One region of the Serratia sp. YWN4 genome, then DNA from elsewhere that is predicted to be linked to it. Evidence: predicted binding sites of a transcription regulator. Region 1 holds the regulator's gene; the other holds the start of a gene.

The links. Region 1 encodes LexA, which represses DNA repair genes until DNA is damaged. Its sites were predicted from a motif close to TNCTGTATGTACATACAGNA; they were not measured.
Region 2: ACX9GT_RS12080 (metal-dependent hydrolase) is a predicted target of LexA. The motif match lies at 2,637-2,656, and genes of this name have one in related genera.

The regions. Positions count from the first base shown of each region.
Region 1 is NZ_CM147696.1:468,005-472,433, reverse strand. It holds gene dinF (MATE family efflux transporter DinF) at 1-1,311, opposite strand, end outside; gene lexA (transcriptional repressor LexA) at 1,415-2,023, opposite strand; gene ACX9GT_RS02235 (diacylglycerol kinase) at 2,152-2,520, opposite strand; gene plsB (glycerol-3-phosphate 1-O-acyltransferase PlsB) at 2,669-4,429, shown strand, end outside.
Region 2 is NZ_CM147696.1:2,532,377-2,536,805, forward strand. It holds gene kdgR (DNA-binding transcriptional regulator KdgR) at 1-410, shown strand, start outside; gene ACX9GT_RS12075 (L-cystine transporter) at 492-1,883, opposite strand; gene ACX9GT_RS12080 (metal-dependent hydrolase) at 2,066-2,614, opposite strand; gene kduD (2-dehydro-3-deoxy-D-gluconate 5-dehydrogenase KduD) at 2,789-3,550, opposite strand; gene kduI (5-dehydro-4-deoxy-D-glucuronate isomerase) at 3,609-4,429, opposite strand, start outside.

The DNA of each region.
Region 1 (4,429 bases):
CACCCGGTGGCGGTGCCAAATCCAACCCAGTGCCGCCCCGCGCAAGGCCAGAAACACCATCAGAGCCAACCATAAACCATGGTTACCCAATACCGGCAGTGTGAATAACGTCAGCCCATAACCGGCAGCGGCCACCGCCATGCTGTTGCGCATTTCTGCCCCGCGAGTCGCGCCGATAAACATGCCGTCCAGCAGATAACACCAGACACCCACCAAAGGCAGCACTACTTGCCAAGGCAGATAATGATTCGCCAACGCACGTAATTCGGGCAGCGAGGTTAACGCCGCCACGATGTGCTGCCCGGCAAACACATAAATCAGGGCAAAACCGAGCGCCACCAGGCACGCTTGCCTGCAAGCCGCACGCCATACTGTATGCAGTTGGCGATCGTCCCGCGCCCCGTAGGCATGGCCGGAATGTGCTTCAACCGCATAGGCAAAACCATCCAGCGCGTAAGCGGTGAACGTCAGCAGGTTCATCAGCACCGCGTTAACCGCCACGATTTCACTACCCATGCGCGCACCCAGAATGGTCAGCGAGGCAAAACACAGTTGCAGCAATAACGAACGCAGCATGATGTCGCGGTTGAGCGCCAGCAAACGGCGCAGATTGCCGCGCCAGGCGTGGTGCAGCATCGCCAGAGTAATCCCGCGCATTCGTAACACCCGCCACGACAGCCACAGACCCAGCAACAGCGTGGCATACTCGGCAATCGCCGTCGCAGCCGCGGCGCCCTGCACATTCCAGCCCAGCCCCATCACCAGCCAGATATCCAACACAATATTCAGCAGGTTACCGACGATCAGCAAGATCACCGGTGCCCGCACATACTGCACGCCCAACAGCCAGCCAAGCAGCACCATATTGGCTAATGCCGCTGGCGCGCTTAACCAGCGGATCTCCAGAAACAACCGCGCCTGCGCCAAGACTTCTTTATCGCCCCCGACAATCTGCAGGGCCAGTGCGATCAGCGGCGCTCGCAGCAGCACAATCGCCACCCCGGCCACCAGCGCCAATAGCAGCGGTTGCATAAAAGCCTTGGCCAGCCGTTGCGGATCCTGCGCGCCCAATGCCTGCGCTGCCAGCCCGGTGGTACTCATACGCAGGAACAGTAGCAACATGAACAGGAAACTGGTCGCCATTGAGCCCACGGCAACCCCGCCGAGATAAGTCGGGCTATCGAGATGGCCGATAACGGCGGTATCCACCAGGCCAAGCAAGGGAACGGTGATATTGGAAAAGATCATCGGCAACGCCAGGCGCCACAACGCTTTATCGGTGTCGCTGGTAAAAGCAGAAATCAGGCGCATAGTGAAATGTCCCGTGGCCGTGCGGTGGTTTAGAAAAGGTATCGCCCCAGAGTTGGGGCGATATAATTCTTATTAATTGAAATATCAATCAGGGGTATAACGCTTAGATCCAGTCGCCGTTGCGGATCACACCGACGGCTAAGCCTTCGATAGTGAAATTCTGCTCGCGCAGATCGACCACGATCGGCTGGAAATCGCTGTTTTCCGGCAGCAGTTCAACCATGTTGCCATGCTTTTTCAGGCGTTTGACCGTCACTTCATCTTCGATGCGTGCAACCACCACTTGGCCGTTACGCACGTCCTGAGTTTTATGCACCGCCAGCAGATCGCCGTCGAGGATACCGATATCACGCATCGACATACCGCTAACGCGCAGCAGGAAATCAGCGTTGGGTTTAAACAAAGAAGGATCAACTTTGTAATGCCCTTCAATGTGTTGCTCGGCCAGCAAAGGTTCACCGGCAGCAACGCGGCCAACCAGAGGTAACCCTTCTTCATCTTCCATCAGCAGACGGATACCGCGCGAAGCACCGGAGATGATTTCAATCACCCCTTTGCGGGCCAGCGCTTTCAAATGCTCTTCGGCGGCATTAGGCGAACGGAATCCCAGACGCATGGCGATCTCGGCACGTGTTGGTGGCATGCCCGTTTGCGCAATATGATCGCGAATCAGGTCGTAGACCTCTTGCTGTCTGGTAGTTAGTGCTTTCATTCCGCCCCCCTGTTTGTTTATACAGTCTTGCTGTGAGTATATACAGGTAAGACGAGATTGGGAACCGAAGAATAAATAAAAATCAGGGATTAGCGAAGCGGTTCGCAACATTGCGCCCCTTTTCAACGTCAGCTGAAATGCTGCCACAGCACCGAACCCCAGACGAACAGCGCCAGAATAATCGTCAGCGAAACCGCCGCCGATCCCATGTCTTTTGCCCGGCCAGACAGCTCATGGTAATCCGTCCCTACGCGATCGACGATGGCCTCAATCGCGCTGTTGAGGATTTCGACAATCATCACCAGCAGCACCGATCCGATCAATAAAATGCGCGCTATCGCACCCACATCCAGCCAAATCGCCAGTATGATAGCCACGATGACCGCGATCGCTTCCTGGCGGAATGCGGCTTCGTTCTGCCAGGCTGCGGTTAAGCCTTTATATGAATAGCCTGCCGCCTTAATGATGCGTGTCAGGCCCGTTGCTTTATTTGCCATGTTAAGAGCACCTTTCTCTAAGGTGAGTCATAATTTACCTATGTGTTTCCAGAGCCGTTAACGGCTTTGGAATTCCCAACACCACAGATCTGCTACCTGGTTTCTGGTATGCTTGCGGCGCATTGCTAACAAGAGGCTTTATGTTGTTATGTTAGGTTGGCGTAAAATATATTATAAACTATTGAATTTACCACTGAAAATGTTGGTAAGAAGTAAGGTTATCCCTTCGGATCCGGTCACGGAGTTAGGGTTAGATCCCTCACGGCCAATTCTGTATGTTTTACCTTATAATTCCAAGGCAGATTTGCTCACCTTGCGCACCCAGTGCCTGGCGCAGGATCTGCCCGACCCCCTTAACTCGCTGGAGATCGACGGCGCCGTTCTGCCAAGCCACGTGTTTATCCATGAAGGCCCGCGCGTCTTCCGCTATTACACGCCAAAAGAAGAATCGGTAAAACTGTTCCACGACTATCTGGATCTGCACCGCAGCAATCCGGATCTCGACATTCAGATGCTCCCGGTATCAGTGATGTTCGGCCGCTCGCCGGGGCGTGAAGGGCACGGAACACCGCATCTGCGCCTGCTGAATGGCGTACAGAAATTCTTCGCCATACTGTGGTTAGGGCGTGACAGTTTTGTCCGCTTCTCCAATACCGTTTCTCTGCGGCGCATGGCCACCGAGCACGGTACTGATAAAACCATCGCGCAGAAACTGGCGCGTGTCGCGCGCATGCACTTCTCGCGTCAGCGCTTGGCCGCCGTTGGGCCAAGCCTGCCAGCCCGCCAGGATCTGTTCAACAAATTGCTGGCTTCCAAAGCAATTGAGAAAGCGGTCGAAGACGAAGCGCGCAGCAAAAAGATCACTCACGAAAAAGCCCAGCAGAATGCGATCGCGCTGATGGAAGAGATTGCCGCCGACTTCTCTTATGAAGCCGTGCGCCTTTCCGATCGCGTGCTGAGCTGGACCTGGAACCGGTTGTATCAGGGCATCAACGTCACCAAAGCCGAGCGAGTGCGCCAACTGGCGCAAGACGGCCACGAGATCGTCTACGTGCCCTGCCACCGCAGCCACATGGATTATCTGTTGCTGTCTTACGTGCTTTACCATCAGGGGCTGGTGCCGCCACATATCGCCGCGGGCATCAACCTGAACTTCTGGCCCGCCGGGCCGATTTTCCGCCGTTTGGGTGCGTTCTTTATCCGCCGTACCTTCAAGGGTAACAAGCTCTATTCCACCGTGTTCCGTGAATATCTTGGTGAGCTGTTCACCCGCGGCTATTCGGTAGAATATTTTGTGGAAGGTGGCCGTTCTCGTACCGGGCGCTTGTTGGAACCGAAAACTGGCACCTTGTCGATGACCATTCAGGCGATGCTGCGCGGCGGGACTCGTCCAATCACCTTAGTGCCGGTTTACATCGGTTATGAGCATGTGATGGAGGTAGGAACCTACGCCAAAGAGCTGCGCGGTGCAACCAAAGAGAAAGAGAGCCTGTTGCAGATGCTGCGCGGCCTGCGCAAACTGCGCAACCTCGGCCAGGGCTACGTCAACTTTGGCGAACCTCTGTCGTTGACCTCTTACCTCAATCACCATGTGCCACAGTGGCGCGAGTCTATCGATCCGATCGAAGCCCAGCGCCCAAGCTGGCTGACGCCAGCCGTCAACGATCTGGCTGCCCGGATCATGGTGCGTATCAACAATGCGGCGGCGGCCAACGCCATGAATCTGTGTGTTACCGCCTTATTGGCCTCGCGCCAGCGTGCACTGACCCGTGAACAGTTGATTGAGCAGTTGGATTGTTACTTGCAGTTGATGCGTAATGCGCCTTATGCGCCCGATGCCACCGCGCCAGCACAAACGCCGGAGCAGTTGCTGGATCACGCGTTGAACATGAACAAGTTCGAGGTGGAA
Region 2 (4,429 bases), 2.1 Mb from region 1:
ATAACCTGCGTATGTATTCGCGCATTGGTCGTCGTAACCCTCTGCACAGTACCGCCATTGGCAAAGTGCTGCTGGCATGGCGCGATCGCGGTGAAGTTGAAGAGATCCTCTCTCACGTCGAGTTTACCCGCAGTACTCCTCATACCATCGTCAGTGCCAAGGCGTTGCTGCCGCTGTTGGATAAAGTGCGCGAGCAGGGGTTTGGTGAAGATATTGAGGAGCAGGAAGAAGGGCTGCGTTGCATCGGGGTTCCGGTGTTTGACCGCTTTGGCGTGGTGATCGCTGGCTTGAGTATTTCCTTCCCAACTATCCGTTTCTCTGAAGAAGCTAAAGATGGTTATGTAGCGCAATTGCACACCGCTGCTCGCTTGATTTCCGAGCAGATGGGGTATCACGACTATCCGTTTTAATCGGTTACCCTGTGTCACCGCAATAAAAAAACCGGCGCATTGATTTAATGACGCCGGTTTTTTTGTCACTGCGATAAATCTTTACCGATGAGCCAGATCCACTTCGTCTTCACTGTCCATGATGGACTTGTCGGTCTGCTTCATCAATTGGCTGGTAACGGTACCGGCGGTCATCGCGCCGCTAACGTTTAATGCGGTACGGCCCATGTCGATCAAAGGTTCAACGGAGATCAGCAAGGCAACCAGCGTTACCGGCAAGCCCATGGCGGGTAGAACGATCAGGGCAGCGAAGGTTGCACCACCACCGACCCCGGCAACACCGGCGGAACTGATGGTCACAAGGCCTACCAGCGTAGCGATCCACACCGGATCTAACGGGTTGATGCCCACGGTGGGTGCGACCATTACGGCCAGCATCGCCGGATACAAGCCCGCACAGCCGTTCTGGCCGATAGTGGCCCCGAACGAAGCGGAGAAACTGGCGATGGATTCCGGCACACCCAGACGGCGGGTTTGTGCTTCCACGTTCAGCGGAATGCTGGCGGCGCTGGAGCGGCTGGTGAAGGCAAAAGTAAGAACCGGCAACACCTTGCGGAAGAATTTCAGCGGGTTAACCCCGGTAAAGGCCAACAGCAGGGCATGAACCGCAAACATAATCGCTAGGCCGAGGTAAGAGGCGACTACGAAGCTACCCAGTTTGATGATGTCTTGGATGTTGGAACCAGCAACCACCTTGGTCATCAGCGCCAGCACACCGTATGGCGTGAGTTTCATCACCAGTCGTACCAGCTTCATCACCCAGGCTTGCAGAGTGTCGATCGCTGCCAATACGCGCTGGCCTTTTTCTTTATCGTCTTTCAGCAGTTGCAACGAGGCAACGCCCAGGAAGGCGGCAAAGATCACCACGCTGATAATCGAAGTCGGGTTAGCACCGGTCAGATCGGCAAAGGGGTTTTTCGGTATAAATGACAATACCAACTGCGGCACGGTCAGATCGGCCACTTTACCCACATAGTTGCTCTCAATCGCTAACAGACGCGCGCTTTCCTGCGTGCCTTGCACCAAGCCTTCGGCAGTCAGGCCGAACAGGTTGGTCACTAATACCCCCACCAATGCGGCGATCAGCGTAGTGAACAGCAGGGTGCCGATGGTCAGGACGCTGATCTTGCCCAAAGAAGCGGCATTATGCAGTTTGGCTACCGCACTCAGGATCGAAGCGAAGACCAGTGGCATCACGATCATCTGCAACAATTGCACATAGCCGTTACCGACAATATTGAACCAGGTGATGGATTCTTTCAGCACCGGGTTGTCTGAACCGTAAACCCCTTGCAATGCCAAACCGAACAGCACACCGATCACCAGACCGACCAAAACTTTCTTCGCCAGACTCCATTGCTTATGGCGGGTTTGCGCCAACAGCAAAAGGAGGGCGACAAAAACCAGCACGTTTAATACGAGCGGTAGATTCATCCCATGTCTCCAATCATCTTTTTTATAGTTTAAAAGTGCTACTCACCGATGTGTAGCGATGTAAATATCGTAACAGTTTGCTGGAAAGCCCACTTATATCCAAATGGAATTGAATATAACTTTCAGCTCGAATTTGTTTAATTTATAGACCTAAAGAGGAGAAAATCACCGGTTTTTTGTGATCACAATCGAATATTTTTAATTTGCTCAAAATATGACTGCACGGGGAGTGTGTATCCTCCTTGCCAATAAAGAGCAAAAGCGACCAGGCATAAACACAAGACACGTTCCAGTTGGTTACCTTTCTGCGAATTCAGCAGCGGCAGACCGAAGCGCCAGCGGCAGGGCCAAAGCAGCGGTACTCCGGCCGGGGTCAGCATATCGGCCAGTAAATGGCTGAAGTAACCAATGATCATGGCGTGCAGCACATCAATAGGGATGGGCCAACTGTGGGGCACATCTAACCGGAATAACATCATGCCACCGACAATGGCCAGCAGGCTGTGAGTGAAGCCGCGGTGACCGAAAGCGCGTGATATGGGAATCGCGATCCAGCGCAGGCGCTGACCTAGCACGGATTTAGGATGGTCGATGTCCGGTAATAATGATGTCAGCAAGGCGGCAGGAATAATGTGCCACCAGTCACCGTGGGCTAGCTCAGGCGTGACCTCTGCCTTTTTGGCGAAGATCGCACAGGCAACAGAGAAAATAAGATGTCCTTCCGCGGTCATGCTGTGGTTATTCCGGTTACTAAACTGTTAATTTATCCAGTATATGGTTTTTTTTACAGTTTCGGAAGATGTTACCGCGTAACTAATTGTTTATTTTACGGCGTATTACAACGGGTTGAATCAATAGAAGGCTCTGCATGCACAGAGCCCAAGAAAGTGTCTTGATGCACGCGTTTAACGTGCCAGCCAACCGCCATCAACCGCAATGGTATAACCATTCACATAGTCGGAAGCGGCAGAGGCCAGAAAGACGATCGGCCCCATAATATCTTCTGGCGTGCCCCAGCGCCCGGCGGGAATGCGCTCCAGAATTTGCTGATTGCGTTCTTCATTGGTGCGCAGTTGCTGAGTGTTGTTGGTGGCCATGTAACCGGGGGCAATGGCGTTCACGTTGATACCATATTGCGCCCATTCGTTCGCCAGCAGGCGGGTAATGCCCAACACGGCGCTTTTTGAGGCGGTATAAGAAGGCACGCGGATACCGCCCTGGAAAGAGAGCATCGAGGCGATATTAATGATTTTGCCGCCGCTCCCTTGGCTGACAAACTGTTTCGCCACGGCCTGCGCCATAAAGAACAGGGTTTTGATGTTAACGTCCATCACATCGTCCCAATCTTTTTCATTGAAGCTGAGCGCGTCCTCACGCCGGATAATACCCGCGTTATTGACCAGAATATCCACTTTGCCGAATTCGCGGACGGCTTCTTCCAATAATGAAGGAATAGCGTCAATCTTGCCTAAATCGGCTTTCAAATTCAGGAAGCGGCGCCCAAGCTGAGTCACTTTAGCCATTGTTTCATGTGGATCGCTGCGGTTGACGCCGATAATGTCGCAACCGGCCTGAGCCAGCCCAACCGCTACACCTTGGCCCAAACCGGTATTGCAGCCGGTGATGAGCGCCACTTTGCCTGCTAAATCAAAGGAATTCAAAATCATGACTGTATTCTCGTGCTGCACGGCGCGGGTGCACCGTGCAGATGATGGCTGAAGGGATTTAACGCAGATCGCAGGTAGCGAGATGGTCCATGTCACCAAAAACCTGATTTTCGCCAACCATACCCCAGATAAAGGTATAACGTTTGGTGCCGACACCGGAATGAATCGACCAGCTTGGCGAGATCACCGCCTGTTCGTTTTGTACCAGCAGATGACGTGTTTCCTGCGGTTGCCCCATCATGTGGAACACTGCGGTATCGTCGTCCATGTCGAAATAGAAATACACTTCCATGCGGCGATCGTGGGTATGGCAGGGCATGGTGTTCCAGAGATTGCCTTCCGCCAGTTTGGTCAGGCCCATGGTCAACTGGCAGGTGGGTAAGACGTCTGGAACGATGAATTTGTTGATGGTACGGCGGTTGCTGGTCGCGTTGTCACCCAGCGTTTGCGGTGAAGCTTCTGCCAGGGTGATCTTTTTATTGGGGTAATGAGTATGCGCCGGGGCGCTGTTGTAATAGAACTTGGCGGGTTTGTGGGCATCCAGGCTGCTGAATTCAACGCGCTGTGCACCTTTGCCTACGTACAGCGCTTCTTCGTGGCCAATTTCGTAGGTATGGCCATCCACGACTACCACACCCGGCCCGCCGATATTAATCATGCCTAATTCACGGCGCTCAAGGAAATAGCTCACGCCCAGTTGTTTACCCACTTCGTCGCCGATGCTGACCGTGACATTTACCGGTTTAACCCCACCGATAATGATGCGGTCAATATGGCTGTAGGTCATTGTGTAGTTGTCGGTTTCGAAGATGTTTTCAATCAGGAATTCGCGGCGTAATCCAGCGGTATCGAGCCGTTTAGCGTGGTCACTGTGAATGC